Linked DNA regions of Gloeothece verrucosa PCC 7822. The main gene of each other region encodes a partner of the protein of the gene in region 2 in a complex. Links are inferred from orthologs where the notes say so. Each region holds a gene or a part of one and is shown on either strand. Other genes may lie near its edges.

Evidence for each region.
Region 1: the proteins of carA (region 2) and carB are in contact, whole or in part, in a solved structure (PDB 1KEE), measured with the Escherichia coli proteins. The link is inferred for Gloeothece verrucosa PCC 7822 from one-to-one orthologs.

The regions. Positions count from the first base shown.
Region 1 is NC_014501.1:3,527,855-3,543,540, forward strand. What follows is about bases 7,186-11,013. They hold carB (carbamoyl-phosphate synthase large subunit), read left to right. Parts: upstream 7,186-7,564; coding sequence 7,565-10,813; downstream 10,814-11,013. Other genes in these bases: CYAN7822_RS15530 (hypothetical protein), read right to left, coding at 7,186-7,267; CYAN7822_RS40195 (hypothetical protein), read left to right, coding at 10,878-11,012. Outside these bases: tRNA uridine-5-carboxymethylaminomethyl(34) synthesis enzyme MnmG, read right to left, coding at 1-1,449; ltrA (group II intron reverse transcriptase/maturase), read right to left, coding at 1,826-3,670; CYAN7822_RS15510 (RNA-guided endonuclease InsQ/TnpB family protein), read right to left, coding at 3,797-5,026; tnpA (IS200/IS605 family transposase), read left to right, coding at 5,073-5,483; CYAN7822_RS15520 (phycobiliprotein lyase), read left to right, coding at 5,823-6,362; CYAN7822_RS15525 (hypothetical protein), read left to right, coding at 6,687-6,875; more of CYAN7822_RS15530, read right to left, coding at 7,064-7,185; CYAN7822_RS37735 (hypothetical protein), read right to left, coding at 11,102-11,731; CYAN7822_RS15555 (DUF4346 domain-containing protein), read right to left, coding at 12,035-12,418; CYAN7822_RS15560 (DUF1818 family protein), read right to left, coding at 12,444-12,812; CYAN7822_RS15565 (hypothetical protein), read right to left, coding at 12,815-13,453; CYAN7822_RS15570 (DNA-directed RNA polymerase subunit omega), read right to left, coding at 13,487-13,714; CYAN7822_RS15575 (hypothetical protein), read right to left, coding at 13,798-14,166; CYAN7822_RS15580 (M15 family metallopeptidase), read left to right, coding at 14,380-15,099; CYAN7822_RS15585 (M14 family metallopeptidase), read right to left, coding at 15,147-15,686. UniProt on the Escherichia coli protein: Large subunit of the glutamine-dependent carbamoyl phosphate synthetase (CPSase).
Region 2 is NC_014501.1:825,333-840,074, reverse strand. Bases 6,604-9,487 are described here. They hold carA (glutamine-hydrolyzing carbamoyl-phosphate synthase small subunit), read right to left. Parts: upstream 8,675-9,487; coding sequence 7,532-8,674; downstream 6,604-7,531. Other genes in these bases: CYAN7822_RS03725 (helix-turn-helix domain-containing protein), read left to right, coding at 8,868-9,487; CYAN7822_RS03735 (STAS domain-containing protein), read right to left, coding at 6,947-7,303; CYAN7822_RS03740 (Mini-ribonuclease 3), read right to left, coding at 6,604-6,736. Outside these bases: tRNA guanosine(34) transglycosylase Tgt, read right to left, coding at 1-1,032; CYAN7822_RS03775 (hypothetical protein), read right to left, coding at 1,113-1,568; cobS (adenosylcobinamide-GDP ribazoletransferase), read left to right, coding at 1,718-2,512; CYAN7822_RS03765 (PPC domain-containing protein), read right to left, coding at 2,505-2,957; CYAN7822_RS03760 (Cof-type HAD-IIB family hydrolase), read right to left, coding at 3,169-3,990; CYAN7822_RS03755 (alpha/beta fold hydrolase), read left to right, coding at 4,150-4,968; CYAN7822_RS03750 (DUF1816 domain-containing protein), read right to left, coding at 5,004-5,288; 23S rRNA (guanosine(2251)-2'-O)-methyltransferase RlmB, read right to left, coding at 5,383-6,324; more of CYAN7822_RS03740, read right to left, coding at 6,341-6,603; more of CYAN7822_RS03725, read left to right, coding at 9,488-9,830; CYAN7822_RS03720 (pentapeptide repeat-containing protein), read left to right, coding at 10,287-11,162; divalent-cation tolerance protein CutA, read left to right, coding at 11,172-11,510; cynS (cyanase), read left to right, coding at 11,527-11,976; CYAN7822_RS03705 (hypothetical protein), read right to left, coding at 12,216-13,235; CYAN7822_RS03700 (hypothetical protein), read left to right, coding at 13,595-14,742. UniProt on the Escherichia coli protein: Small subunit of the glutamine-dependent carbamoyl phosphate synthetase (CPSase).

The DNA.
Region 1 (15,686 bases), 2.7 Mb from region 2 along the record:
TTCGGCGATAATATTAGCCTGTTTCCGTTGAAACAAGTCCCAACGGCGGTCATCAATCAGACCAATTTCTCGCCCCAAAGGAGTCATCCGTTGGTCAGCATTATCAGAACGCAAAATCAGGCGATACTCTGACCGACTGGTGAGCATTCGATAGGGTTCTCTGAGGTCTTTTGTACATAAATCATCAACCAAAGTTCCGATGTAGCTTTCTTCTCGGGGAAACACCACGAAGGGTAGGCCTTTAACCAATTGCGCCGCATTAATTCCGGCGACAATTCCCTGTGCGGCGGCTTCTTCATAGCCGGTGGTACCGTTAATTTGTCCGGCACAAAATAATCCTTCTATTTTTTTGGTCATTAAGGTGGGATAACATTGGGTTGCCGGTATATAGTCATACTCCACCGCATAAGCCGGGCGCAGCATCACGCAGTTTTCTAATCCGGGCAGGGTATGCAGCATGGCTAATTGAATATTTTCCGGTAATCCCGTCGAAAATCCTTGGATATAGAGTTCAGGAATTTCTCTTCCTTCGGGTTCAATAAAGATTTGATGGCTTTCTTTATCGGCAAAGCGAACGATTTTATCTTCGATGGAGGGACAATAACGAGGCCCTTTAGAATCAATGAACCCGCCATAAATGGGAGATAAATGTAAGTTATCTCGAATCAGTTGATGAGTTTTGGCGGTGGTACGAGTGAGATAACAATTCATTTGTTCTCGTTCTACCCAAGCTTGCGGATCAAAGCTAAACCAACAAACTTTGTCATCTGGCGGCTGAGGTTCTAATTTAGAATAATCCACTGAACGTTTATCAACCCTGGCCGGGGTACCGGTTTTGAGGCGTCCGGTTTCAAATCCTAATTGATTGAGGGTATCGGTTAACCCAACGGCGGCGAATTCTCCGGCCCTCCCGGCGGCCATGGATTTACCTCCTATCCAAATGCGACCCCCTAAAAAGGTTCCTGTGGTTAAGATAACCGCTTTGGCGGCAAAGCAAGTACCGAAATAGGTTTGAACTCCTATCACCTCATCATTTTTCCCCAGTACCAAATCGGTGGCCATGGCTTCGCGGATGAACAAATTTTCTTGATTTTCGACAATTTGTTTCATAACGGCGGCGTATTCCCGCTTATCGGTTTGTGCCCTTAATGCCCAAACGGCCGGACCTCTCGAAGCGTTGAGTATCCGTTTTTGTAGATAGGTTCGGTCTGCCATTTTCCCGATTTCCCCGCCTAAAGCATCTACTTCATGGGTTAATTGAGATTTGGCAGGACCGCCCACAGCCGGGTTACAGGGTTGCCAAGCGATTTTATCCAGATTTAAGGTGAGCATCAGGGTGCGGCATCCTAAACGCGCAGTAGCCAAGGCGGCTTCACATCCAGAATGTCCGGCACCAACAACGATGACATCGAATGAGTCTTGGAATTCAACAGGGGATGTGATGGTCATGGGTCAGCAATTTTATTATTCAAAATTTGCCCATTCACTCAGGAAAAAACCTAGAAATAATTAGGCTTCTGGGTGAGGGGGTCAGTAGTTGGAGCAATGAGTTCATGTTTTATTCTAGCTTGACTTCTCCCCGCTCTAAAGAGACGGGGATTCTAAAGCTGATGCTTCGCAACGCGACGGGGCGTATAAAGTGGCGAGGCAACCTCGCCACACAGCCCCTTATAAATCGACGTGGCTCCACGTCTTCTTAGCTGACCAGAATTTTAACTTCTGGGGACGATTAAACTAAGCCGATGAGTCGCCTCATCGACTCGTCTTCAAAACCGTGCTTGAGACTTTCACCCCACACGGCTCCTCAATTAATTGGTCTTTGTCATTAGAACTGCGTCACCAACATATCATCTACCCATTTGTATTTGAGGATATTTGATTGTGATTTAGGCTTGACACTATTACAGTCAGATTTGTTGCCGAGACTTCCATCAAGGGTAGTCTTTTTATCGTGACAATGACGATGGAGTAGTTGTTTGTTTTCCTCATTATTCTTGCCTCCTAGGGATTTGGGAATAATGTGGTCAATCTCGAATTTGTCTCCATCTTTAAAGAACAATCCGCAGTGGTTACATTTCCCGTCTTGCTTTTTAAGTAGTTTTGCGTACTTGTCGGGTAATAGGGGATGTTCACCTTTTCTCGTACTCCAGTAGATTAAGTCTCCATTGTATGGGCTGGCTACTCCTTTCACCTTTTTGTATTTTTTGTGGTGAATTTCAGAATGTTTTAGGAGTTGGAATTCTGGTTCTCCGTTTTCTATTGTACAGAAGTTCCATTTTCCGAATTTCTTTTTATGCCAATACTTTTCTATTATTTCTTTGACCCCTTGTTTTGGATGCCTTCCTTTCGCCCAACTTTTAAGTTTTAAGAATAACAGGTGGTCTAGTAAGGATTTTTCTTTACTACTTACTACTGTGCTGTAGTAATTTGACCATCCTCTTATGATTGGCTCCAGATGGGATATTAGGGCAGCTTGTGGTGCTGCTTTGTGGGCATCTACGATGTCTCGAAGCTTCTCATAGTGTTTTAGGACTTTTTCTTTTTGTGGTTTGATTCTTAAGGTGAATCCTAGGTGTTTCCCATAGGAGTTTTTCATATCCTTATGAACCCCGCATTTATATTGTCTTACATTAAACCCTAGGAAGTTGAACCCGACGTTTCCTTGATACTTATCCAAGGTATTCGTGATTCTTGTTTTTTCGGGTTTTAATGTGAGTCCTAGTTCACTTAACCATGTTTCAATTATCTCTTTGCCCTTTTCCACTACGGCTAGGCTTTCGTGGATTAGAACAAAATCATCTGCGTATCGGATTAGAGCGATAGAGCCTTTCCTGTCCCTTTTATTTTTTGCGGAGAACTCTTTTTTAAATTCGCCTGGATTTTCTGCAAATGAAATGATAATTTCTTCCATTCCGTGAAGGGCGATATTGGCTAGTAAGGGACTCACCACACCTCCTTGTGGTGTGCCTTCATCAGTTGGGAAGAGTTTTCTTCCATCCATTACTCCCGCTTTTAACCAAGCTCTGATTTGTCTTCGCATGGTAGGGAAGGTGTTTAATTTTTTAAGGAGTTTTTCATGGTTAATTTTATCGAAGCATTTCGTTATATCCGCGTCTAGCACGTATTTGGCTTTAGCGATAAGTTGTTGAAATATTGCTCCGATAGCATCGTGACAGCTACGTCCTGGTCTAAAACCATAAGAATTAGGTTCAAAATACGATTCCCATTCAGGTTCTAAAGCTAACTTTACTAGAGCCTGTAATGCCCTATCTGACATACAAGGAATACCTAAAGGTCGCTTTTCGTCTCTTCCTGGTTTTGGTATCCAAACCCTTCTTGTAGGTTTAGCTTTATTGGTTAATTTCAGTTGGCTTACAAGTTTTAGGCGTTTTGACGGGGAAAGGGATTTTACTCCATCTATTCCTGCTGTCTTTTTGCCTTGATTATCTTGCGTTACCTTTCTTACCGCTAACGCTTTTGCTGACCAAGAGCGTAGAAGGGTCTTTTGGAGTTTTCGGACTGTTCTAACGTCACCACGACTAGCAGCTTGGAAAATGCGCTTTTGAAGCTTAAAGACTCGTTTCTCCAGTTTCTTCCACGAAATATCGTTCCATTGGTTTTCTGAAGGCTTGCATCCCACAGTATTCAATTTTGAATCTGTTTTAGGCATATAGACTCCTACTTGTACCTTTTCCATCCAATTAATCGTAGGTCTGTCAGCATATCATTACCATTACAGTAAGGCGTTGAAGGCTAATCCCTCAAACCTAGACCTTTAAGGGGTCTTGGTTGATTTCTAGCCAACGAATCGCACAGTCAAAACGCCCCTATTCACTCGACTCAAATCTAAATTGAGCGTCGTGGCTACTTTTCGGATAATGTTCCCTGCACCGTTACAATCAGCATTAATATACCAATTATTAGCAGTGCGGAATAATCCTCTTTTTGTTCTTCTGCCTGATGATTTCCATCCTTCGGGTTTCTCACCAAAAACGGGAATAATATCATCATCTAAAAAGCTTGCTTTACTGGTGTAACTCTCTTCAGTCTCAATGAATTTAATGCCATATAGTTCAGACAGTTGAGCAATTCTATTTTTGAGTCTAGCAGTAGGAATTGAGACAAAAGATTGATTATTTTTCTTTCCTAGATTTACTTCTTTTTTAACTTCTTGGTTCCAACCAAAAACGATAGTACCAATATTATTATCTAAGCAGTGATTGACTATAAGTCTCGCCGTTTTGTTGACAGCATCCCTCATCTGTCTATTTCGCTTCTCCGTTATTCTAGCTAAGTTATTAGACCAAAATCCTTGAGGTTTTCCTTCTTTGAGGGTTGATGCTTGCTTGTTGTACCAACGGTTAACGGATTTTAGATGTTTCCCGTCAATAATAAAAGATGTGCCCACATTAGAAACGCAAGTTAACCAATTATTTAATCCTGGGTCTATGCCGAGTACATTGTCTTGATTTAAACCTTTATCTCGTGTTTCTAATTGATAAACAAACTCAGCATAGAAACATAGATTTCTAGGGATAATCCTAACTTCCTTAATATCTTCAAAGAGTAAATTAGACGGCATTGGGAGAGAAAAGCTATCTAATTTAAACCATGCCTTAACCTGCTTTCCTAATGAGAATTTAATCTCATTGTCCACCAATTTAAGCCACTGTTTGGGATAGGCAACTTGATATAAACCCGCTTTTCTGTAATTAGGAAATTTAGGCTTATTGACTAACTCGCCCTTTCTCCACATAGCCAAGAGTTTGCGATAAGAAGTCATCCCTTCATAAACACTTCTAAGTGTCTGTTGAGCCACACAGGAGCGTAAAGCTTTAAAGTGTAGATTTGATTTTAATTCTTTATCTAGAGTGTACTTACCAATATATTGATGGGTCTTAAAATATATTTGCCTTGCGTAATAAAGCCCACAATTATAGAGTTTATTAGCTTCCGAGCAAACATATTCTAAAATAGCCATCACATGGGGAGGCGAATTGATTAAGATTTGTTGGCATCCGTACATAGTAAACTGTATTATAATAAGTCTATTATACACCCAGTAAAAACAAATGACAACCAAGGACAAGAAAGAAGAGTATAGGCGAAACCCTCACTCTGTAAGCCTCTTGAACTATCACTTCGTCTTTTGTTCCAAGAGGCGAAAACCAGTGTTAGTGGGAGATGTGGCTAAAAGATTTCAGGATGTTATTTTTGGGTTGTGTCAAGAGAATGATTGGAGGTTGATAGCACTAGAAATAATGTCAGATCATGTACACCTTTTTCTGAACACAGATCCGACTCATGCCCCTAGTGCTATCATGAAGAAAGTAAAAGGGCGTTCATCTCATGTCTTGAGAAAAGAATTTCCTGAGTTATTAAAAATCCCTACCCTGTGGACTCCGAGCTACTTTGTTAGCACTGCCGGCAATGTATCGACTGAAACCGTCAAAAAATATATTGAAACCCAAAGGGGTAAATAGATACGCTCTTGTTAAAACCCCTTCATTCGCTCGACTGCCACCCGTTAAAACGGATGGCTAACCCTCGCTCGTAATTATTTTTGTTTAGTTAATCTGAGATTTTTCTGAGAAATTCATTCTTAACTGTTGCGTTTTGTCAATCAGTAACAATACTTACAGTTTTTCTCGTTGTTTACCAGCAAATTTGAAGAATCTACCTCTAGGTCAACCGTTCCCAGCCTAAAGGCAGTAGCCAATGCTTGTTGTCTGTGTTACATTAACTTATATGACAATATGGCAAAATCATATTTACAAAACGTCTTTTTTATGCGTTTTAAACTCTCAAGAGGTAATCGTTAAATGATCTCAAAACCCATTGTTCAACTATCTGCGGAATCATTAGTACAAGAGTTCTTTAAGAAATCCGAGGGGAGATGGAAATCTCAACGGCGCTATTACACTCTTAAACAGGAGACAGAACCTCAAGAAGTGATCAGCTTATTAACGGTTGAATATTTACCCCAAGGTTCACCTCAATTAATTGAATTAGCGCAGTTACATCAATTAGAACAAGAAGATTGCTTAATTTGTGGGACTTACATTACTTGGAAAAGTGACTATGTTAAAGGAACCCGCAAACCTTCAGAAGGTTCAACGATATTTGGGGCTAATGGAAACATTCTTTACCGAGATCGAGGTTTCGCCACAGATGATCCCGTAGAAGCGATTTATTCTTTTACTAACCCCACAACCTTATGTTTAAGAACAGAGTATAAAGGTTCTGTATTTGAAGAAGAATTAAAATTTATCGGCGAGCATTATCGAACCCGGCAATCCATTATTTCACGCTCCGGGGAAGAAATCATGATCGGGCAGTATTTAGAAAAACGCTTGGCTTAAATTCAAGAGTATTAAGTGGACAAAAAGCCATTTATTCTTTTTATTGGCAGAAATATCAGGCTAAGGGTTGATCACGATTAGGTAAAGGGAAAAGCAGACTCGAGCGACTTTTCCCAAAACCCAGCAACAAAACTGGGTTAAAGTCTCTATATCTTGAAACAATTCCTCCGAAATTTCCCCGGAATACTCTGTATCTATCAGTAGTTAGAGTAAATTCACGGTAGTGGTTTTCTAGTCATCGCCAAAAAAATAACTTAGGTATGATATTTTTTTTCCCAAAATAGGGAATTATAAAAGTAAGAAATACGGAGGGAGGAAACTCAAATGAATAAATATGATATGATCTGCTACGAAAAAACCTATAATGATTCTCTCTATTGGGAAGACGTAGAAGTTTCCACTAAGAAAGAACGCAGTGAAAATTGGACAGAGTGCCGTTGTTTAACCGATCGCTTTTTTGATGAACTGGTAGCCAGAGGTTATTTAGTGCCTCGTTCACAACACAAATCTTAAAGGTAGGATTAAGTTTCATAGGATAGCTCCAGAGGCTATCTAAGAGATTATTGCCTTGATCCTCCCTTCACAAGCCATATAATTAGCGCACTCCAATCTTAGAGACAAAGTTTGCTAAAAATCTAGGTGTTAGTCATGTTTACTATCACCTGATTTTATTTTATAAAAACGAAATTAACCAACTTCTACTATTCATAACTTAATAAAAAATCCACATAATCTTCAGAAGTGGTTTGGTAAAGAAATTCTAAATCACTGTCATCGCTCCAGTAGTGTTCATCGTCAAAAGACTGTATTTCATCTAGACTAAACTCGTCCCTAATCTCATTCAATAGGCGACTGTGGGTAGAAGGTTGGGATACAACAGCTTGTTGAGATCTAGGTTCGTTCATTTGACTTAACCTCTGGTTATGAGAACTCTTAAGTTATACCAGAAACAGTATAAAATACCTGGCCTAAAATTAACTATAAAAAGAATTGGAGTTAAGAATTATTACAAATTGAGCCGAAATCCCAAAAGTTTCTCGCCTCTAATTCAAGAAATTAAACTTCTGGCAACAGTGGGGTAGAAACTCCCGCCCCTTGGGTTCAATAGTTAAACCTAAATAAAGCTATGGGGGTTAACAGGGGTGAGAGCCGATACAATGATGGGGGTCTTAAATATATAAATACTCTACTAACTAGAGCCTATGCCACGCCGCAACGATCTACATAAAATCTTAATTCTCGGTTCAGGACCAATCGTTATTGGACAAGCGTGTGAATTCGACTATTCAGGGACACAAGCGTGTAAAGCCCTTCGGGAAGAGGGCTACGAAGTCGTTTTGATCAATTCTAATCCCGCTTCAATCATGACCGACCCGGAAATGGCAAATCGCACCTATATCGAGCCATTAACCCCAGAAATGGTGGAAAAAGTGCTGGCCAAAGAACGCCCGGATGCAATTTTGCCGACAATGGGAGGTCAAACAGCCCTAAATCTCGCTGTGGCGTTGGCAAAAAATGGGGCATTAGATAAATATAACGTGGAATTAATTGGCGCAAAATTACCCGCGATTGAAATGGCAGAAGACCGCCTCTTATTTAAAGAGGCTATGGCGCGAATCGGAGTCCCGGTTTGTCCTTCAGGAATTGCCAGCACCCTAGAAGAAGCTAAAGCGATCGCCGTCCAGATAGGGTCTTATCCTCTGATTATCCGTCCTGCATTTACTCTGGGAGGCACAGGAGGCGGCATTTCATACAACCAGGAAGAATTTGAAGTCATGGCTCAATATGGCCTTGATTGTTCGCCAGTATCTCAAATTCTCGTGGAAAAATCCCTTCTCGGTTGGAAAGAATATGAGTTAGAAGTGATGCGAGACTTGGCCGATAATGTGGTCATTATCTGTTCCATTGAAAATATTGACCCGATGGGGGTACATACCGGAGATTCCATCACGGTTGCGCCGGCTCAAACCTTAACCGATAAAGAATATCAACGACTACGAGATTATTCTAAAGCCATTATTCGAGAAATTGGCGTAGAAACCGGCGGATCTAATATTCAATTTGCCGTTAACCCTGTGGATGGGGATGTGATCGTTATTGAAATGAACCCCCGTGTATCTAGGTCTTCAGCTTTAGCCTCGAAAGCAACCGGTTTTCCCATTGCTAAGTTTGCGGCTAAATTGGCTGTAGGCTATACCCTCGATGAAATCAAAAACGACATTACTAAACAAACGCCCGCCTCTTTTGAACCCACCATTGATTATGTGGTCACAAAAGCGCCGCGTTTTGCCTTCGAAAAATTCCCCGGGGCCCAACCTATCCTCACCACTCAGATGAAATCGGTAGGGGAAGCGATGGCTATCGGTCGCACCTTTCAAGAATCTCTGCAAAAAGCCCTCCGTTCCCTAGAAATTGGGCGCTTTGGCTTTGGTTGCGATAAAAATGAAACCTTACCGTCGCTGTCCCAAATTCGGGCAAATCTACGCACACCTAACCCTGAGAGAATCTTTACCGTCTACCAAGCCTTAAAACTGGGGATGACTGTAGAAGAAATCTTTGAACTAACGGCGATCGATCCTTGGTTCTTGGATAAAATGCACGAATTAGTAGACACCGAAAAATTCCTCAAACAAACTCCCCTCAAAAACATCACCCTTGAACAAATGCGCTTTGTCAAACAGCAAGGGTTTAGCGACCGCCAAATTGCCTTTGCTACTAAAACCCACGAAGATGAAGTGCGGGCAGTTCGTAAACAGTTAGGGGTGACTCCTGTCTATAAACTCGTAGACACCTGTGCCGCAGAATTTGAAGCCTATACACCTTATTATTACTCCACATACGAAGAAGGAGAATCGGAAATTCGCCCCACAGATAAGCGTAAAGTCATGATTTTAGGCGGTGGTCCCAACCGCATTGGACAGGGCATAGAATTTGATTACTGTTGTTGTCATGCGGCTTTTGCGCTTTCGGCCGAAGGGTTTGAAACCATTATGGTTAACTCTAACCCTGAAACGGTTTCCACTGACTATGATACGAGTGACCGGCTGTACTTTGAACCGTTAACCAAAGAAGACGTTCTTAACATCATTGAAGCCGAAAACCCAGAAGGCGTGATAGTGCAATTTGGCGGTCAAACACCCTTAAAATTGGCGGTTCCGCTACAAAAGTATTTAGATAGTCCTGATTGTCCCGTCAAAACAAAAATTTGGGGAACTTCTCCCGATTCTATCGATATCGCTGAAGACCGGGAACGCTTTGAAAAAATTCTCTGGGAATTAAATATTACTCAGCCGCCTAACGGCATTGCCCGCAGTTATGATGAGGCGTTAGCGGTAGCCAAACGGATCGGTTATCCGGTAGTAGTACGTCCGTCCTATGTATTGGGAGGAAGGGCGATGGAAATCGTTTTTTCTGACCAAGACTTAGAACGATATATGACTTATGCGGTGCAGGTTGAACCGGACCATCCGATTTTAATTGATAAATTCCTAGAAAATGCCATCGAAGTAGATGTGGATACCTTAGCCGATGCGACAGGAAAATCCATTATTGGCGGCATTATGGAACACATCGAAGAAGCCGGGGTTCACTCGGGAGACTCAGCTTGTTCGGTTCCGTTCACTACCTTAACACCGACTGTATTAGAAACGATTCGCAATTGGACATCTCAATTAGCCCAAGTTCTCAAGGTCGTAGGGTTAATGAATATTCAATATGCCGTGCAAGGAGAACAGGTTTATATTTTAGAGGCTAACCCTCGCGCCTCTCGGACAGTTCCCTATGTTTCTAAAGCCACAGGAAGACCTTTGGCAAAAATTGCCTCGTTGGTGATGTCGGGTAAAACCTTAGAATCTCTGGGAATTACCCAAGAATTTATTCCCACCCATATTGCGGTTAAAGAGGCGGTATTACCCTTTGAGAAATTCCCGGGCGCAGATACCCTGTTAGGTCCTGAAATGCGTTCTACTGGGGAAGTGATGGGAATTGATACCGATTTTGGTAAAGCGTTTGCTAAGGCAGAAATGGCTGCCGGCGTGCGTTTGGCTACTTCGGGGACGGTGTTTGTTTCTATGAATGACCGAGATAAACAAGCAACCGTTCCAGTGGTGAAAGACTTGCTGCAACTTGGGTTTAAGGTGGTGGCCACTTCAGGGACTCAAAAAATCCTCGAAGAGAATGGTATTGAAGGGGTAGAAGTGGTACTGAAACTTCATGAAGGTCGTCCTCATGTGATTGACTGGATCAAAAATAATTGGATTCAGTTTATTATTAATACGCCTAGTGGAGAAGAGTCTCAAAACGATGGGCGTTCGATTCGTCGTACTGCTTTAGATTATAAATTGCCGATTATTACGACCATTGCCGGGGCGAAAGCAACCGTAGCGGCGTTAAGGTCTTTGCAGTCTGAAACTTTGGATGTGAAGGCCATACAAGATTACCTCGCTAAGTAATCTTTTCCCTATTATTCCCCCCTTAATAAGGGGGGTTAGGGGGGATCAAAGAAGGCAACTAAAAATGAAAAAAAAATCTATTACGAGAGTAACACTTGAGAAGGCTAAAAATATAGAATATTTAACTGATTGGGAACGGATTGAAAAAATATCAGATGAAGAAATCGAACAAAATGCTTGGTCAGATCCTGATAAATAACCGCTTTTTGCAGCAGTTAAAAGATTAGAAAAAAACTTTTTAAGCGGACAATAAAGAATAAGAGTAAGAATAGGTAAAACATTGAAAAATCATTGATACTGGCTAAAGCTAAATTCAACTTTAGATGCGTTGTTGGGGACAAATAGCATTGCTCTATCGCGTTCATTGGTTTTCCAAAAATCAAAATCAGTGCTTTTAGTTGAAAATAAAACAAAGTTTTGATAGTTAAATAAAGAGCAATCAGGGATAAAACCACCAGCGAGTGGTTGGCAAATTTTAATTCCATCTGAATCATAAAAGTAAGCGACTAATTTTCCTGAAAAATCCCCTTTAGCTTCAAGAATAAAAGATAATTCTGAGTTCGCTTGCTGAAAGCCCTTTTTAAGGTTAACTTGGCTCACATTAAAGTATTGAGATGTGTTTCCCCAGTTAATATCAATATCGGATATAGGGGTTGGGGTTGGGGTTGGGGTTGCGATTGGGGTTGGGGTTGCGATTGGGGTTGGGGTTGGGGTTGCGATTGGGGTTGGGGTTGGTAATATGGTTAGAGTTGGGGTTGGGGTTGGTGATATGATTGTGCCTTGGTTTTGGTGGAATATAGTGTATAAAATAAATGTGAGTAGCGCAACAATTCCTGCTCCGCCTCCCAATGCTGCCACTAATTTAATAAAGTTGTCAAAGCACCCAGATTGACTCTCTGATGATGACTTATTGCTCATAAGGCTTAGGTAAAAATAACTAATACCACCTTATTTATAGCCCAGAGTAAAATATTAGATTTCTAAAGTTAAAAATTCTTGATGTTTCATTTGTAGATTGGGCCCTGCCTAAATTCCTTTTTTTGTGGTTCTTGCAGATTGTTCGGCAGATGCGATCACTGTCCAATTTGAGCAATCAGACTTATATGAGAAAATAGAAGCGACGCGCAAAACAAGAAAATGACCCTACCAGAACCAAAAACTCAATGGCAATATCTAGAAAAGTGCCCTCATCCTTGGCGACTTTCAACAGCTACTCCCTAATCAATCTTGAACATACTCTTGTCCATTAATCAAAGCCAACTCTGCCCTAACAAATTCCCGACCTAAATAAGCCGCATGATCGAACATTGTGACCGGGCTCGGTTGAGTTTCCTCAAAAATTTTGACACAAAGTTCTTTAGCTGTTCTAGCGGTATATAAAGTCTCGGCAGTTCTTGCTACTTTTCCCTTAGCGGGAATCACCTTACCCGTTTCTGGGTCTACTGCTAATCCTTGCTCATTAATGATATTCGTAAAATGTTTAGCACAAATTAAGCCGCTTTCTCGATCCAAATAAATAATAAAATATCCGCCGGGATCTAGGTCTATATGACGGTTAGACAATTGGTTATCAATCGTTGTAATTATTTCGGCTAATTGACTCATATTTAATCCACAAATTCATCAATTTTCAAAACACTTTTAAAAACTGGGTTGCTTTAACCAAGTCTGCGACAGATTCGGCTGCCCAATTTCCTTCAAAACGGCGATGTTGATGGAGAATTAAACGCAAAGAATAAGCATGAGGAAAGCCTTCTACTTCCATCCAGAGTAAATCACTTTCAGCTTCACAGGCAATCTTTTCAGAGTCCATTAACTGCTGTTTCATCTCTTCCATCGTTTCGGCTAATTGATTTAACAAGCGGCAAAAATCATTTAATTCGGCTTCTGTTAGTTCAATCGCCCATTCTTCGCTTCCTACTAAACCTTTGTAGATTTCTCCTTGTGGGTTCCACCCTAGTCGCCAACCTTTACCTTCTTTGAGCAAACGTTCTTTCATGCTTAAGGAACTAATAAATTTGCATCACCGGGTTTAGAAAGGGAAGGTTTTTTAGGAGTAGTCGGGGTGGGTGTAGGAGTCGCTTGAGGCGTTGTCTGAGTTGGGTTAGAAGGTGAATTTGGGGATTGTTCAGGGGTTGAGGGTTTTTCTGGATCTACATCATAGATACTCACCAAAACCTCCACTAATTCCTCTCGTTGACGACGATTTAGACTTTGAATAATTTTAATATCAGCTTCCATCGGATTAACAGTTAAAGTGCTTCGTCCGGGGTAGCGTTCCTCTTTTATCTCTTGATTAACTCCCAAATAATCCGCTAGGGTAAGTTGCCAATCTAGACGAAATCTAGTGGGGCGTTTGACAATATCTTGATGATAGCGAATAAAACGGTTAAGGAGGGTATTTTCTGGTACAGGTTTGCCAGTTTCTTTATTGAGATACTGATTTTCTTTAGGAAGATAATTCAGCTTTGTATAAATTTGATCGGCTACAAATTCGGGCCGTAAATATTGAGAAACAACCGTTTGTTGTCCCAAAGCTACCTGTTTAATTAATCCTCCCCCCAATACCAATAAAAAACCTATAACCATCGCCAAGATTAGCTGAGGGAGTTTTCTTTTTCTCGGTTTAGGGGGTAACATCAGTAAACTTATTCCTACACATTAACGTTTAACTTAGTCACTAATGATATCATCCTGAGAGATTTCATCTGACATTTCAATGATGGCACGAATCGAAGGCTTCATCATGGGATCATCAATATTGTCAAATTCTTCATAGCGACGACGTTTAGCACGATTAGCCACTTGTACGGTAATGCGATAGCGGTTAGAAGCGTGCCTCATAAGCTCCTCAGCACGGTACATGATATGAGAAGAATCAAAGTTATGTCGTTTTTGCATTGGGGGCGACCTTTTGAGAGGAGAACACTAATAGAGATATAAACCTCAGTGTAGCATTTGCTTAGTTATTCTGGGAGCCGCGATCATTTCAAGCAGAATGAAATCTTGGCCGAGGCGGCTTTTCCTTGTACTGAGATGATATGATTCCCCGTGCCGGGCGTGCGATAAGAATATTGGGAGGTGATGTCAGGCACTAAATCATGAATTTGATAGGGAGAAACCACTTCATTTTGAAAAACCACAGCTACTTTTAATTCGCTATTGGTTTCTATCATCAGTTGACGGTTTTTTTCAATCCACATCGGAAAAGCTTGTGCGTGGTCAATTCTTCCTCGATAAACGGCACAAGTTTTGTCGGTGGGTAAGTAAATATTTTTCTGTATGGTGGCTAAAGTTGAGGGAATGTTCAAAAATAAGCTTGAGAGTGTGAGAGCGCTAAGAAAATGTTTCACGGGATTGACCTATATTGCTTGAATATCTGAGTTGATGGTTATTGCCATAGACGCTCAAGCAATAAAACAGTTTCCCAGTCTATAGAATTTTTTAATAATTGTGATGATTACAAGACATAAAGACAGGCGGCAAAGAAGAAATTGACATTTAGTGAGATAGTCCTCTGTGTTTATGTTACCTTGTAGAGCGAGATTTATTCGCCTATAACCGAAATGAGTATAGCTTCAGTTAAACCCTATCAGACTCTCTTGATAGAAGAATGTGGAGAACCCTTGGTTCCTATTCCTTTAAATTTATTTGCGGTAGAATCTCCTCATCCCTATGAAAAGTTGGGAGCCGACTATGGGGGAAAATCTCCTTATTTTCTACGTCAAGGAGTGCTAGAAGCTTTAATTAATGCTCAGAGGAATTTACAAAAAGATTATCCTCGTTGGCATATTCTTATTTTTGATGCCTATCGTCCTGTATCGGTTCAACAGTTTATGGTGGATTATACTTTTGCTACTGTATTACAAGAAAGACGATTAACAGAAAATAATTTATCTCCCCAACAACGTCAAGAGATTTGGCAAGAAGTCTATAAAATTTGGGCAGTTGCTAATGATAATCCTGCGACTCCTCCTCCTCATAGTACCGGTGCGGCTGTGGATATTACGCTAGTTGATGCTACCGGAAAGCCTATTGATATGGGGGGCGATATTGATGAACTTTCAGACCGTTCTCATCCCCTTTATTACGCTAATTCTACTATGGCTCAAGAACAAGATTATCATACTCATAGAGAGTTATTACATCAAGTGATGAGAGCGGCTGGTTTTCGTCGTCATTTGGGGGAGTGGTGGCATTTTTCTCTAGGGGATCAAATGTGGGCTTGGTTGTATAATCAAGAACAGCCGCTACAACCGGTTATCGCTCGTTATGGTGGAGTGTAGCCATTCAAAATGAAAGACAAAATTTTTTAATTTAGTGTATTTTGTCTTCAAAAACTAATTTTTTTTCTCACTGTACCGGCTCTTTGGGCTTTAGCAATTACCTCGATTTCACTGCCCGATACTCCTTTAATTACCCATTCTACTGTACAACGATAATCATAACCTTTTGCTACATTACTAAAGGCTTTATTAGACCGTCCTTCGAGATGGCCAATTTCTTGTTCTTTTTCCCCACTGACTAGACTTACCCCTTCGCCTAAAGACAAACTTACTTGAATAGGTTGAACGCTTTTTCTTTTTCGCGCTTTTTCACTGGTATAAGTGGGTAAAAAACCCTGATTTTCTAACTGTAACACCAGATGATAAATATCTCCCCCATGATGGGTTAAATCAGTGCGCGCGATAGCAAGACGGGGACACATCAGGGCGTGAGAAATGGCAAAACGACATTGCTTTTCACACAACTCAGGTAAATATTCGACGGGGGCATTTTGCCAAACTTGTTTAAAATTCCATCCGCCGATTTCTACTTCACCTAACTGAGGATGTTGAAAAGGTTGCCAAGGAATAAAGCCTTTTCCGGCTAA
Region 2 (14,742 bases):
AAACCGAACTAACTCAGCAATGTTATGAAGAGATAACAAAATATACCCTAACATTTCCCTTGACTTAATCAGATGATTGAGGTAAGCGCGAGTAAAATTCTCACAAGTGTAACAAGGACAAGTCTCATCTAAGGGGGTAAAATCTTCTTTAAACTGAGCATTTTTTAAATTCCATCTTTCGCCCTTCACCATTGCCGCACCGTGTCTTCCAAAGCGAGTGGGAATCACACAGTCAAAGAGATCAATACCGGCGGCTACTGCTTTCACCATTTCTCGATAGGTTCCCACTCCCATCAAATAACGCGGCTTATGGGGCGGTAACAACGGGGCAGTTAAATTGACAATGTGGTGAATTAATTCGAGTTTTTCTCCCACACTCACGCCGCCGATGGCATATCCGGGTAAATCTAATTCTACTAAAGACCTAGCGGCTTCACTGCGTAAATCCGGATAGATCCCGCCTTGTACAATGCCAAATAAAGCTTGCTCCTGGGGGCGTTCATGAGCTTGTATACAGCGTTCTAACCAGCGATAGGTTCTCTGGGTTGCCCTTTCTACCTCAACTCGTGTAGCATTAGCTGGCGGACATTCATCAAAAGCCATGATCACATCTGCCCCCAAGCTATTTTGAATTTTAATCGAACGTTCTGGCGTGATTTCGATCATACGTCCATCTCTAGGGGAACGAAAGGTCACTCCAGACTCTTTAATTTCTCTGAGTTCACTTAAGCTAAAGACTTGAAATCCGCCCGAGTCAGTTAAAATCGGGCCCTTCCAAGCCATAAATTGATGAAGTCCCCCGGCTTTTTGCACGATCCCCTCTCCAGGTTGTAGGTGGAGATGATAAGTATTGGCTAAGATCATTTGCGCCCCGGTGGTTTGGACTTGTGCGGGAGTCAGTCCTTTAACCGTTGCTAATGTTCCCACTGGCATAAAACGGGGGGTTTCCACGATTCCATGAGGCGTATTCCAGACTCCGGCCCTAGCTTTAGTCTGGCTACAAGTTGCTTGACAATTAAAAGAAAATCTCACTATTAAGTCAAAATTAAGAAATTAGCAGTCTCGACTGATTTTACAGTATAATTACTATCTGTTATCCCCTAAGCGTAAACTTAGAAAGGACAATCATCATCATCATCGAGTTGTACATCCCATCTAGCCGATAGCACCTGAGTGACCATAGCTTCTAAGGCATCTGCATCTAGTTTTTGACTGGCATCAAAATCTAGTAAAGAATTGGTCAAAGGAATTAGGCGCAGTTGCCGACTATCTTGAATGAGATTAAAGTAACTCTCATTATCTGTAGATTGTTCAATCTTCAAGTAGTCAAAACTTAAAACATTAATGTAGAGCTTGTGATTAGCTACTATGGTGGCTTGATTAGGATCAGCAAACACTTCGACGATCCAACCTTCTCCCTGACTCAGTAATTTTCCGTCAACGGTATGAACATAACGAACTCGACCAAGATCATTCAACAAACGTCGGATATCATCTTTATTGATTATTGTACCGAAGTCAATAATACAGGGAGCCGGTAATTGATGTGAGGATTTTTCGTAACTCATAGGAGATCGCTGTTAATTATTAGTATCATGACAGCCCTTTGGGAGATCATCTATACACATCTTGCGTTTAAATATCGTAGGCTACGCCACAATCTTAACTTAAGATGCCAGAGTTGTCTCTTAAAGTTTGTGCTGAATTTCGATAACTCATGAAATCATCAATTTTGCAAAGCTTAACTAGAAAAACGAAGCAGTTAATTAGCTCGTTTTTAGCTGCTGTTACTTTTTATACCATAATTGGTATTCCCTCAAAATGGCAATTAAATTTTCAGCGTATTACTCGCTGGTGTCCTTTAATTGGCCTGTTAATTGGTGGTATCTTAGGAGTCTTTGATTTTATTTTATCTCATCTACAAATGCCCGGGTTAACTCGGAGTGCGCTAATTGTTGCGATTTGGGTAGGATTAACTGGGGGACTACATTTAGATGGCGTGATCGATACAGCAGATGGGTTAGCGGTTTTAGATCCGAAACGTCGTTTAACGGTGATGCAAGATAGTGTAACAGGAGCCTTTGGGGTAATGGCCGCGGCCATTGTATTATTGTTGAAAACGGCGGCAGTAAGCGATTTATCCTCTTATCGATGGTTCGGGTTAATGGTGGCAGCCGGTTGGGGACGTTGGGGACAAGTGGCGGCGATCGCTTTTTATCCTTACCTAAAACCCACCGGCAAAGGAGCATTTCATAAACAATCAATTTGTCTGCCTCAAGACCTTATTTTGGGAATGGTCATCTTGCTCTTATGGGGAGGAGTGTTTGTTCTACTCGAACCGCGTCGCTGGTGGATCGCTGTGGTTATGGTGATCGGTGGAGGAGTGATCGCCCTATTGACGGGGTATTGGTTTTATCGTCAGCTAGGGGGACATACAGGGGATACTTACGGGGCTGTAGTAGAATGGACAGAAGCTTTTTTACTTTGCCTTTTGCCTTGTTTGTTTAATTAGCAGGGCGTAAGCGCGTAACTTTGAGAGTAAATCTACCACTGCCGGTTTCTCCAAACGCCCGTACTCGAATAATATATTTACCCGTTTCGCTAATGCGGGCAAATAGTAAGGCATTGGTTGAACCATCAGGACCATCATCATTTTCGGCAATGGTGGAACCATCCGCGGCCATTAAAATTACGATCGCGTCAAAGTCCTCAGAAATTAAATCAATAGCTACCTGATCCCCTTCTCGTAACTGTACATAATAATCTCGGGCAAATCCCCCTTCACCAGTGGGAATATCTTCATCGGTAAGGTTATCATTGACTTCATTATTTGAAGGTAAGGGAAGAGGCGTGTAGAGTTTTTCGGCCTTTACGGGTAAAGGCTCATACCAGATAGTTAGTAAAATTGTTGCTAAAAAGACAACAGAATGCCAAGGCTTGGCGAGAGATGATTTCATAGAGGGCGTTATTGTGCAAGCTAAATCCAATTTATTATAAGTTATTAGTCATTAGTCGTTAGTCATTAGTCAATAGGCATTGGTTATGCTTCATTGGTTGTCTACACACGAGATTATTGCCTTAGCTAATGAACAATCCCTGATAAAGGCTATTACACTGGTTTTAGTACCAATAATTAATGAGTAATGACTAATGACTAATGACTAATAACTAACTGAGTAAAAATTTTTCAATAGCCGCAGCAACTCCATGATTTTCTATATCAGGGGCTACCCAATGGGCGATTTGTTGTACGGCTGTGGGAGCATTTCCCATGGCCACACTGACCCCTACATATTTAAGCATTTCAAGATCATTATGATTATCGCCGATGGCCATCACTTGAGCCGCGCTTAACCCTAATATTTCTTCGGCTAAATAACGAACTGCTGTTCCTTTAGTCGCTTCGGGGTTGGTAGCTTCAAAATGGGTAGGACTCGATTGAGTTATGTATAGTTCATCAGATTTATATAAAACTTGTACACTGGTGAGGAGTTGTTGAGCAATATCACCATCTTGACAAAGAGCCAGGACTTTTGTGGTAGGGGTTTCGGCAATCACATTTCGTAAATCTCCGACGGCAATAGCTTCAACTCCTGAACGTTGAGCATATCTATCGGTATAATCGTTAAATTGCCGCACATAGAGTTGATCGTTAATATAGCAAAAAGCATCAAGGGAGGTTCGCCATTCGGGTTGCTCAAAATAGTTTAATAGGGTAAGGGCTACTGGTGGGGATACCGGGATGTGTCGATGGCGGGTGCCGGTTTTCGGGTCTTGTATCCATGCGCCATTGTAGGCAATTAGGGGTAAATCTGAGCCTATTGCAGCATGAAACCGCAAGGCAGAATGATACATTCTGCCGGTAGCAATAGCCACTTGAATTCCTTGAGATTTAGCGGCTTGAACGGCTTGTTTTACCGTTTCGCTGACTTGGTTAGAAACGCCTGCGATCGTACCATCAATATCGAGAACTAAAAGTCGAATATCCACGCTTAATGGGGGTAAGGTACGTCAATAATATAACCTTAGTTAACCTTTTTTGAATTCTAATATTAAGGGGGGTTAGGGGCGATCTATACACCTTATTAAGTTTAGGATAGATGTATTAACAATGTCTAAAAATACTTGTTGAAGAATTAACTAGAAAAGATGAATTTAAATACCGAGATCAAAGGCCTTGGCTATCCGATTCTCTGTCTACACGGTCATCCGGGATCGGGCCGTAGTCTTTCTGTTTTTACGAACCATCTCTCCCAACATTATCAAACCATCGCTCCAGACCTTCGCGGTTATGGCAAAAGCCGCTCAAAGGGAGACTTTCAAATGGAAGATCACCTCACCGACTTAGAAAGCCTTCTAGATCGTCTAAAAGTTGAGCGTTGTCTCCTGTTAGGATGGTCATTAGGGGGTATTCTGGCCCTAGAATTAGCCTTGCGAAACCCCCAACGCTATGATGGTTTAATTTTAATCGCTGCTGCCGCTCGTCCTCGCGGTAACCATCCCCCCATCTCTTGGCAAGATTTAGTTTTTAGTGGAGTCGCCGGCATCATTAATGGGATCAAACCGGGTTGGCAATGGAATATAGAAACTTTTGGTGTGCGGTCCCTATTTCGTTATTTAATCTCTCAACAAACGCCTCTAGCTTACCAATACATCGCTTCTGACGGTGTTTTAGCCTATCTCCAAACCTCGAAAGCGGCTGAAAGAGCCTTGTATCGAGCCTTAAGGAGCGGCTATAATCGCCTAGATGCTCTCCATCAGTTAACGCTCCCTTGTCTGGTGCTTGCGGGTGCTAATGATGTACACATTACTGCCGCTTCTAGTGAAGAAACCGCCCAAGCGATCAAGCAGTGTCAATGGCGTTGCTACCCTAACACTGCTCATCTATTTCCTTGGGAGGTTCCTGATCAAGTTCTCAAGGATATTGATACTTGGCTAAAAACCCTTGGCAATAATTATTCGCATTAAGCTTGTGGTTTTAAATTCGATTATTGAGATTCTTTTTAAGAAATTTGGCTGCTCAAAGAGGGAATGACGCGGATTTGTTTAAATTCTTCTTTTTCATCGAAAATCGTTAATTTACTGGGTTTACAGCGTTTAGATACCACAGATATTCCTTTAGCTCCTTCATGCTCTAAATCTTCTAAATAGCCCATTTTAGCCTCGTCGGCTTCCTTTTTAGTGAAAAAAGGCCCAAAGTAATAAATACATCTAGGATAATCGGTCTGAATTTCCACCCAGTAAGCTAATCCTAAGAATGTGAAAATTTTTGTCAATAACTCTTTCATGCTTTTCCCCTGTAGGCTGTTTTTTATCTCGTATTGTAGCGCGTAAACTTTTGTTACATTATGTGACCTGTATTTTACTTTTTTTATTTATACTTCATCCTGCGGGTTTTTGAGAAGTGCTGGATGATACAGAGTTTAAAAAAAGTTTCTCAGACTGACGTTGACGATAGACTTCATAAAGGGCAATGGCGGCGGCCACAGAAGCATTAAGGCTGGGAGTTTTCCCGGCTAAAGGAATCGAAATCAAAGCATCACAGCAGCGTTGGGTCAACAAACTTAAGCCCTCTCCCTCGGAGCCTACCACTAATCCTACCGCGCCGCTAAAATCTATGGTGTGTAATGCTTTACTTCCTTGGCTCATAGTGCCATAGATCCAAAAGCCGGCTTCTTTTAACTCTTCTAGAGCGCGGCTTAAATTCACCACTCTGGCTACAGGTAAATGTTCTAAAGCGCCGGCCGCCACTTTCATCACGGATGATGTGATCCCGACGGCTCGACGTTGAGGGATGACTAAACCTTGCGCTCCGATGGCTTCAGTGGTGCGAATAATGGCTCCAAGGTTATGAGGATCAGTGATCCCATCAGCAATTAAAATAACTGGTGCTGGTGTACTAGCTCGGGCTTGTTCGATCAAATCCCCCAACTCAACATAAGTATAGGGAGACACCTGAGCGACAATTCCCTGATGATTTGCTCCATCAGTAAGTTGAGTAAGACGATGGGGACTCACTTCATCAATGACGGTGCCATTGGCCTTAGCCTGAGTCAATAGAGAATGAAAGCGGCTATCATAACGGAGTTTAGAAATCACCCAAATGCGGTTAATTTGGCGAGTCCCTTCTAAGGCCGTCAACACTGGATGACGACCATAAATTAAGTCGGCCTCTTCTTGAGAGGGTTGTTCTGGCGGCTCGCTGGCAAGGGGTGCCACAACGGTTACGGGTTTAGGGTTACGACGTTCTAAAGGGGGTTTGACTTTAGATAGACGACGTTGCGGACGTGCAGGACGGGAACCGGGACGCTTTTTCTCAATCATATGGGTTACTACTGGTTTAGAATTCTAAAATTTCTAATAATTCATTTAATCGTTGAGGATTTTGGAGATACAGATATCCAATTAAGGTTTCTAAGCTAGAGGCTTGCTGATAAAGTTCAGGAGATAGTCGTCGTGGTCGTCCGTTAGCCGCATTTCGTCCTTGTCGCACGATTTCGCGTTCAGATTCAGTCAGGTGAGGTTCTAACACTTGTAAATAGGCTGCCTGTTGTTCGGCACGCACTTTAGCGACCACTTGATTATGGTAGTCACAGAGACGGCGAGGGGGTAAAAGATAACGAGTGCGGACGTATAATTCATAAACGGCATCGCCGATATAAGCCAGAGAAGCCGGTGAGATTTGACCGATTTTTAACAGAGGAGCCGTTAAACTACAAATTGCCTTGAGTTCCATTGACTCTGTGGAAGTAATGGATGACAAGGAGGGGTTTTGGGCTTCGGGATTAATTTTCGCTGAATTCACACGGTTTTCGTCTCTTTTTACCCTTGTAATTGAGAAATTTAGCCAAGTTTTTGGTCAATCTTTCCCCGCGCTGAATGCAAGCTTCGCCTAAGCTAGGCTACGGCGAGGAGCTTGCCGCACGGTTAGCTAAGGCGGGGGGAGTTATTTTTCTTTTTTTTCGAGGTTAGAAATGGCAGCATCAACATCAGGCTGAAGGGAAAGAAAGTTTTCTAGGCGAACGAGTTTAACCGTTTGAGTTACCCGGGCATTGGTAACAATTTGCAAACTTCCTCCCCCTGTTTTCGCCTGCTTAACTAACTGAACTAATGCTCCTAATCCCGAACTGTCGATGAAATCAATTTGAGACAGAACTAAAATTACATTTTTCGGTCCTTCATTAATATAAGAGCTGATCTCTTTGCGAAAAGTGGGTTCTGAGAAAGCATCAAGTAGTCCGGTCAGGCGAAAGATTTGGTAGTTTTTCCTGACTTCGCGGGTTCCGCGTAAACTCACAGTCAGTTTTAGTGGTTCTGGAATGGCTCCCTCCTTGATGATCAAGTTAACGGCACAAAATTATAATATAACAGTTATTTTGTCAATAGTCAGTGATTACTAATTGCTGATGAATTAGGGAACCCAGGGAAGCCGAAAAAATCATCTCTGATGCTCCCGGAAACCACTGACTGTACAGAAGCTAAAAAAGAAGTGACCTTCTTCTCCAAAAGAAAAAGAAGGTTGAGTTTTTGACTACTTTTTATGTTCCTGCATCAACTTGACAAACCTTTCAAATAGATAATCTGCGTCATGGGGGCCTGGACTGGCTTCCGGGTGATATTGAACCGAGAAAAAGGGTAAAGTTTTATGTTTCAAGCCGGCCACTGTGCGGTCATTGAGATTGAGGTGAGTAATTTCTACCTCTGGGTTAAGCGACTCTTCTGTAACGGCGAACCCATGATTTTGACTGGTAATTTCTACTTGTTGAGTTAATCCGGCCGGTTGATTCAAGCCGCGATGACCGAACTTCAGTTTAAAGGTTTCGGCCCCTAGGGACAAGCCGAGAATTTGATGTCCCATACAAATGCCAAAGGTGGGTTTTTTGGCTTCTAGTAGTGCCTTAGTGGTAGCAATTCCTTCTTTAACGGCAGAGGGATCGCCGGGTCCATTGGAGAGAAAAATCCCATCAGGATTATGTTTAAGGATTTCTTCTGGGGGAGTATTAGCCGGCACAACGATCACGCGGCAGCCATAACTAGCTAAACGTCGCAAAATATTGCGTTTAATGCCAAAATCGATGGCCACTACGGTCAAGGCTTGTCCATTAGTCTTTTCGATGGTGGGATTAAATTCCCAGTGAGGATCGGTAGTATCTGACCATTCATAGACTTCTCGAGTGGTGACATCTTTAACCAAATTCAACCCGGCCATCGAGGGAGCAGATTGAATCAAACGGAGTAAATCTTGGGGATCAAGAATGTCGCTAGAAAAGGCCCCATTCATGGAGCCAACCGAGCGCAATTTACGGGTTAAAGCGCGGGTATCAATGCCATAAATGCCGGGAATATTATGTTCAATGAGGTAATCAGGGAGGGATTGAGTAGAACGCCAGTTACTCGGACGGTAGGTGATGTTGCGACAGATCACTCCCTTAATTTGAGGACGTTCTGATTCTTCGTCTTCACGATTAACCCCGGTGTTTCCCAATTCCGGATAAGTAAAAGTAACAATTTGACCGCAGTAGCTCGGATCGGTAAGGACTTCCTGATAGCCGGTCATACCGGTATTAAATACGACTTCGCCGAGGGCCGTCACTTTCGCTCCAAACGACCAACCGCGAAAGACAGTCCCGTCTGCAAGAACTAAGAGGGCATTTCGCCCTTGTGGAATTGACATAATCGTTAAGTTTTTCGTATCAAGCAGCAAACAAGTTTATCTCTGAGCGATAGACTAGATTAAGTAGCCTTTTAAATTCATCCGTCCGAGAGATTGTCATCCCTAAAAAATTCTGGATCATACAGAATAATAATACCAGACCTTTTTGCTCGGATGAGTGGCTCAGATGTGCCCAGAAGATAGCTAAACTGCGATGAGTCCCAGAAAACTGACTAACGACAACAAAAAAGAAATTCTTAAGCTTTATCGAGAAACCGGGGAAACAACTTCTACCCTGGCAGAACGCTATGGGGTAAGTAGCTCTACCATTAGCCGTTTCCTCAAAACTCATCTAACTGAGTCAGAGTATGAGGACTTAATTCAACAAAAACGTCTAGCCCGTACTCCCAAAGGCGCTCTCCAATTAGAATTGGAGAAAATGTACAAATCTGATCCCGGTTCGGGTATGCTTCCTCTACCCGATCATGAGCAAGAACAATTAGAGCTAGAACTCGAACCCGACGAGGAGGAATTTGAAGAGGCAGACGACCTTGTCTCTGAAGAGACAACGAACTCTTCAGTAGGCCAAGCAGTTAGTTTACCGCCAGTTGAACCCGAAAAAGTCTATGAAAAAACGCCAGTAGTTAACGAAGTGGTCCTGCCGGCGGCGGAACCGAAAAAACGGCTAGAAGAAGAGGAAGAAGAGGAAGAAGACCTCCGTCCGGTTGATGTAGCCGCTTATGCCCTATTAGATGAGGATGATTTATTATATTTTGATGAAGATGACGACGAATTAGAAGATTTAGAGGAAGAAGAATGGGAAGATGAGATAGAAATCAAGTACCCAAAAACTTTCCCGAAAACGGCTCAACTGCAAATTTTACCGCTCTCATCGGCTGCCTTGCCCAAAACTTGTTATTTAGTGATTGATCGGGCGGCTGAACTGATTACTCGACCCTTAAAAGAGTTTGCCGAGCTTGGTAAAATTCCGGCTGAAGAAGTGCAACAGAAAACTTTACCCGTTTTTGATAATCATCGCGTAGCTCGACGTTTTTCTAAACGACGCGAAAGGGTGATTAAAATTCCTGATGGGCGTATGATTCAAAAAACTCGCTCCTATTTAGAAGCGAAAGGAATTACGCGGCTATTACTTGATGGACAAATTTATTCTCTTTAAAGATTATTGTGGCTATTAAAGACTAGGATTTAGCTCAAAAAATAAGAGAATAAATTCAAAATTTCAGCCCCATCAAGCCATGATTCAGGTCTAGAAAGAGACAGACAGAGGCAGTAAATTGAATGAAAAAAACTCTCTCAATTTTTAACATTTAAAACCGTGATCTTGCTTACAGGATTACTACTGCCTTCTTTTTACCCGTATTTTTACGGAAGTGAAGGCTGATTTTTACGAATAAATATGAGGGTTTTTGAAAAATCGATAAGATTTTTGAACAAAACTTGCTTAAAAATATCATCGAGGAAATATTTAGACTAAAATTTGATATATACATATTGATAATTTCAATAGAGAGATAGATTATCCTCTCCAAAAAATTACTTAACCTAAACAGACCGGACTAGAAAAATTTAGTCAATCTACTGCCTAATTTTTAATTAAAAGAGTTTTGAGTCTATGAAAATTGGTCATTTATTAAGATTATATGAACAAGGAAATAATAATTTTACCGATATAGCCCTGAATGGAGCCGATTTGTCGCGAGTAACCTTGATTTCAGTGAATTTGATGGGGTCTAGTTTGATGGGAAGCAACCTCTGTCGTGGTTTTTTTACGAAATCTAATTTTAGTAAAGCCAAACTGAATTGGGCTAATCTGACTTTTGCGAAAATGAATCAAGCGGAATTGGTAGAAGCCGATTTGACAAAAGCTAATCTTAGTGGTGCTTTTATGGTTCAGTCTGTGTTAGTCAGAGCGAAAATGAGTGGTGCTGATTTATCTCATGCTAATTTAAGAAGTTCGGATTTACGAGGGGCTAATTTATGTGGCGCAAATCTTCAGCGAGTGAATTTAAGAGAAGCGAATTTACAGGGTGTTAATTTTAATTGGGCGAATTTACAAGAAGCTCGTTTGTCTTCAGCAATTTTAACCGATATTTCTTGTTATCATGCCAATTTTAGCGGGTCTTTTTTAAAAGAAGTAGACCTCAGTGGGGCTGATTTAGAAGGGATAGACCTCAGTTACACTAAATTAGGTGATAGTAAATTGGTTGGAACTAATTTGTGTGAGGCAAATCTTGAAGGCGCTCGCTTACAAAATGCCGATTTACGAGGAGCAAATTTAAAGGGAGCTAATTTAGCTCAAGCGAATTTACAGGGAGCAGATTTAACCGGAGCTATTTTAAAAGACGCAAATTTGCGGGATACTGATTTAACAGAGGTCAAAGGATTAAAAGAAAAAATTCAGCATAACCCAGTGATGAGGGAGGAATCGACAAATGTTAGCTTTTATACAGCAGATTTAAACATTTTTCAGCCGAGTTTTGCCAGTTAAGGGAGAAGTATGAGTGATAGCGTTACGGATTATGGCATTGTTTTAGTGACGACAAGTTCACCCGAAGAAGCTAAAGTGATCGCATCAGCTTTAGTAGAATCTCAGTTAGCCGCTTGTGTTACGGTAATCCCAGTACAGTCGATTTATAGATGGCAGGGTGAAATTAATGAGGATCAAGAGTGGCAGTTAATCATTAAAACTCGCTTAGAACTGTTTCGAGCGTTATCTGATAAGGTGATAGAACTTCATTCTTACGAAGTTCCAGAGATTATTGCTTTACCCATTGTGGCGGGTTCTCAAGCTTATTTAAATTGGATCGGCGAAAATGTAAGATTGAACAAGTGTTGAATTGAAAAAATTAATTATGCCTCTTCCTGAAATTCCACCTGTTACAGAAAAGCTGTTAGCGGCTAAAAAAGCTAAAGGGTTAAGTTTTGCTGACTTAGAAAAAATTCTCGGACGTGATGAAGTCTGGATCGCGGCGGTTTTTTACCGTCAGTCAAGCGCGTCTGTTGAGGAAGCTAAAAAAATTGTAGCGGCTTTAGAGTTGGATGATTCTGTGATTGAAGAACTGACCGCTTATCCAGTTAAAGGACTTGGTCCGGTTGTGCCTACTGATCCTCTTATTTATCGTTTTTATGAAATTATGCAGGTTTATGGATTACCCATTAAAGAGGTTATTCATGAAAAGTTTGGGGATGGAATTATGAGCGCTATTGATTTTACTTTGGATGTTGAGAAAGAGGAAGACCCAAAAGGTGACCGGATTAAAGTGATTATGAATGGAAAGTTTTTACCTTATAAGAAGTGGTAAGTAGATAATCTATTAACGGTAGTTATCTACACCCAACAAGGGTGCGTACCAACCGAACAAAGCCTGCCTAGGCAGGCTACCTTATTAAACTCAGATCTTGCACCTCATGTTGAAACCCCGATTTTTAGTCAAACAATAACGAAGTTAATAGGGTTTCAGGGATATAAAAATCGGGGTTTTTGGCTTTTTGATACTGGTGCAAGATCTGAGTTAAAGGTGCGGCTAATCTAGATTGAGCATTATAATTGAAAATTAGCAACATTTTCTAATGATTGTTGTAGAGTTTCTAATTTTTGTCGCTGTGTATTAATCCATGCTTGTTTTTCTTGTTGTTCTTCTACGCTTTGTTGCTTATAAAAAGCCTGTTTTTGAAGAAAATCATTGTAAGCTTTAATGATTATTTCAAAAAAAATAGTAATTAATTTTGCCTTATTATGAAAAATATTATTAATTATTATTTCTAGTTTATTGGCATATTCTGATTGAACTTTTATAGCTGTTTCCCAAGGAATATCGCCCCATTTACTATTTATAATAGGCTCTAAAATACGATTCATTTCTAATTTAAATAATTCTTCTATTCCATTGTTATCTAGCAGGCAAAATGATTCTTGTATTTTTGTCCAAATAATATCAATTTTTTTTTGATATTTTTCTTTAAAATCGTGGTCAATTATTTTGACATAGTAATTAATATTTTTAAAATCAACTCCTGCATCTATTTCATAAAATATCAAATTAAAGTGTTTTTGAATCAGTTCTTTAAACTGTTCATTCTGATTTTTATATATAATTTTTATTTCTTTTACAAAACTATCTTTTTCATTCCAACCAATTCCTTTTTTGATTTTTCCTTCTTTGTCAATAAACCATTGTTGTGTCTGGCTTTCAAAGTCTTGTTCCCAAAATTGTTTTAATTCAATAAAGACTTGTTGCCTAGACTCTTCAAGTAATCTAAGTATTTTTGAACTCTGTCCGCTTAATTTTCCTATCTCTTCAAGAGGGACAGAAGGAGATACTTCTTTTGATGATTTAAGATAGTTCTGCCAAATATCTTCAGCATATTTTAATTCCTTTAAGCAAACTTCAACTAAATTTTTAATTCTAGTTGCTGATTGAAAAACTTCATCTATACAAGGCTGGATTGAATTTGATAAATGATTAGCGACTTGTTTAGCTTCTATAGAATTTTGAGGATTTTGTAAAACTTCTTCAAGAGATTGATTAATACTTTGTAAAAGATTTAAATATTCATCCATATTCTGTAATATTAACCTCTGGCAGAGTCTCATAACTCAATATTAAGCCGCCTGACCAATAGATTAAAAGCGAAATACTACTTAAATCAAACTAACTCCCTATGTAAAGACGTTGCATTTAATCACTCCTGTAGTGGCGCGGATCGATCCCCCCCAACCCCCCGCAGATTCGGGGAGAGTAATTGCATCATCAAGGCAAAAGGGTATTAAGAGTTCAAATGTTCGTCTAGCTATTGTTAAAAAATACCAACCTTGCTAGTTAAATACTAATTAACTTTAGTTAATTATGATATTTTTGAGAAAAAATTTGGGAATACTTAATAAATAGTTTAGAGATTAAGTAATAAAGTCAATTAAATATGGTAAGTTTCATTTTTACCCCAAACATTCAAGAAGGTATTATCTCTGGCGCTTACGAAATCGTTCGCAATAATGCCACAGGTGAACTTATTGGGTTAGCTAGAGATAAAATGACCGGTCAATTTGTGGGTCATGCTGTGCAAATGGTCAATAATGGATTTTCTCTTAATCCTTTATTATCTCCTGTACAGCCTATTTTAAGCGGTTTGGAAATGTACCAAAATCATAGGGGGTTTTCTGCTACTCTAAGCGGAATTAATGCTATACAGTCTAATTTAGCGGTACTACAAGGGACTACCGCCTTTATTGGGGTGGGAACTTGTGCAATTGGTGTTTTAGCCGCCGTCAATTTATGGCAAACCTTGCAACTGAGACAAGATATTAAACAACTGAAATTACAAGTCAGAGATGGTTTTATTGACCTCAAGCAAGCTTTGCACAATCAAGGCGATAAAATTATTCAACATATTGATCAAGTGGCACAAGATATCAAGTTTGAACAGCATCGCCTAGAATTAATCAAAGCCTATGGACGCTTTTTAGAAGCGAGTAAATTAATTAAAATTGCTCTTTCTTGTAATGATATAACTATTAGAAATGCTGATTTAGCGAATGCTAGACAAACTTTAAGTGAAGCCTTAGCGATTTATAATAATCCTCATCTATTATCAGAAACCAGTGCGGCTGGACAATTGCGGCGTTTAGAATGTGCTTGGACAATTGATCATACCATTACTTTAACTTACCAATTGCAGAACCAAACTAATGCAGTGATTGATCGCCTTTCTCATCTTCAAGAAACCATTCGTCATGATTGTCTCAAGGTTATTGATAATTGCATTCCCAAGCAAGAAATAGATTTTATTTTTCCAGAAATTAGTCATATTTATTCCCATGATTTAGTGGCTTTAGAAACTTGGAAAAATCATGTGGTTTGGTTGGGATCGCTTTCTGAATCTGTAGTTGAAAGTTTAACGAATGTAGAAATAAATAACACTGGAGAGGAGTCAACGGAGGCATTAACCCCTTCTTTATCCTTGACCGAATATGAGACACTGCAACAACAGTCTCATCCAGTTTCCCTGAGAGATCAACTTAAATATTTATTCTTACCCCATCTTCGTTTTGAATACGAAAGCTATATTCA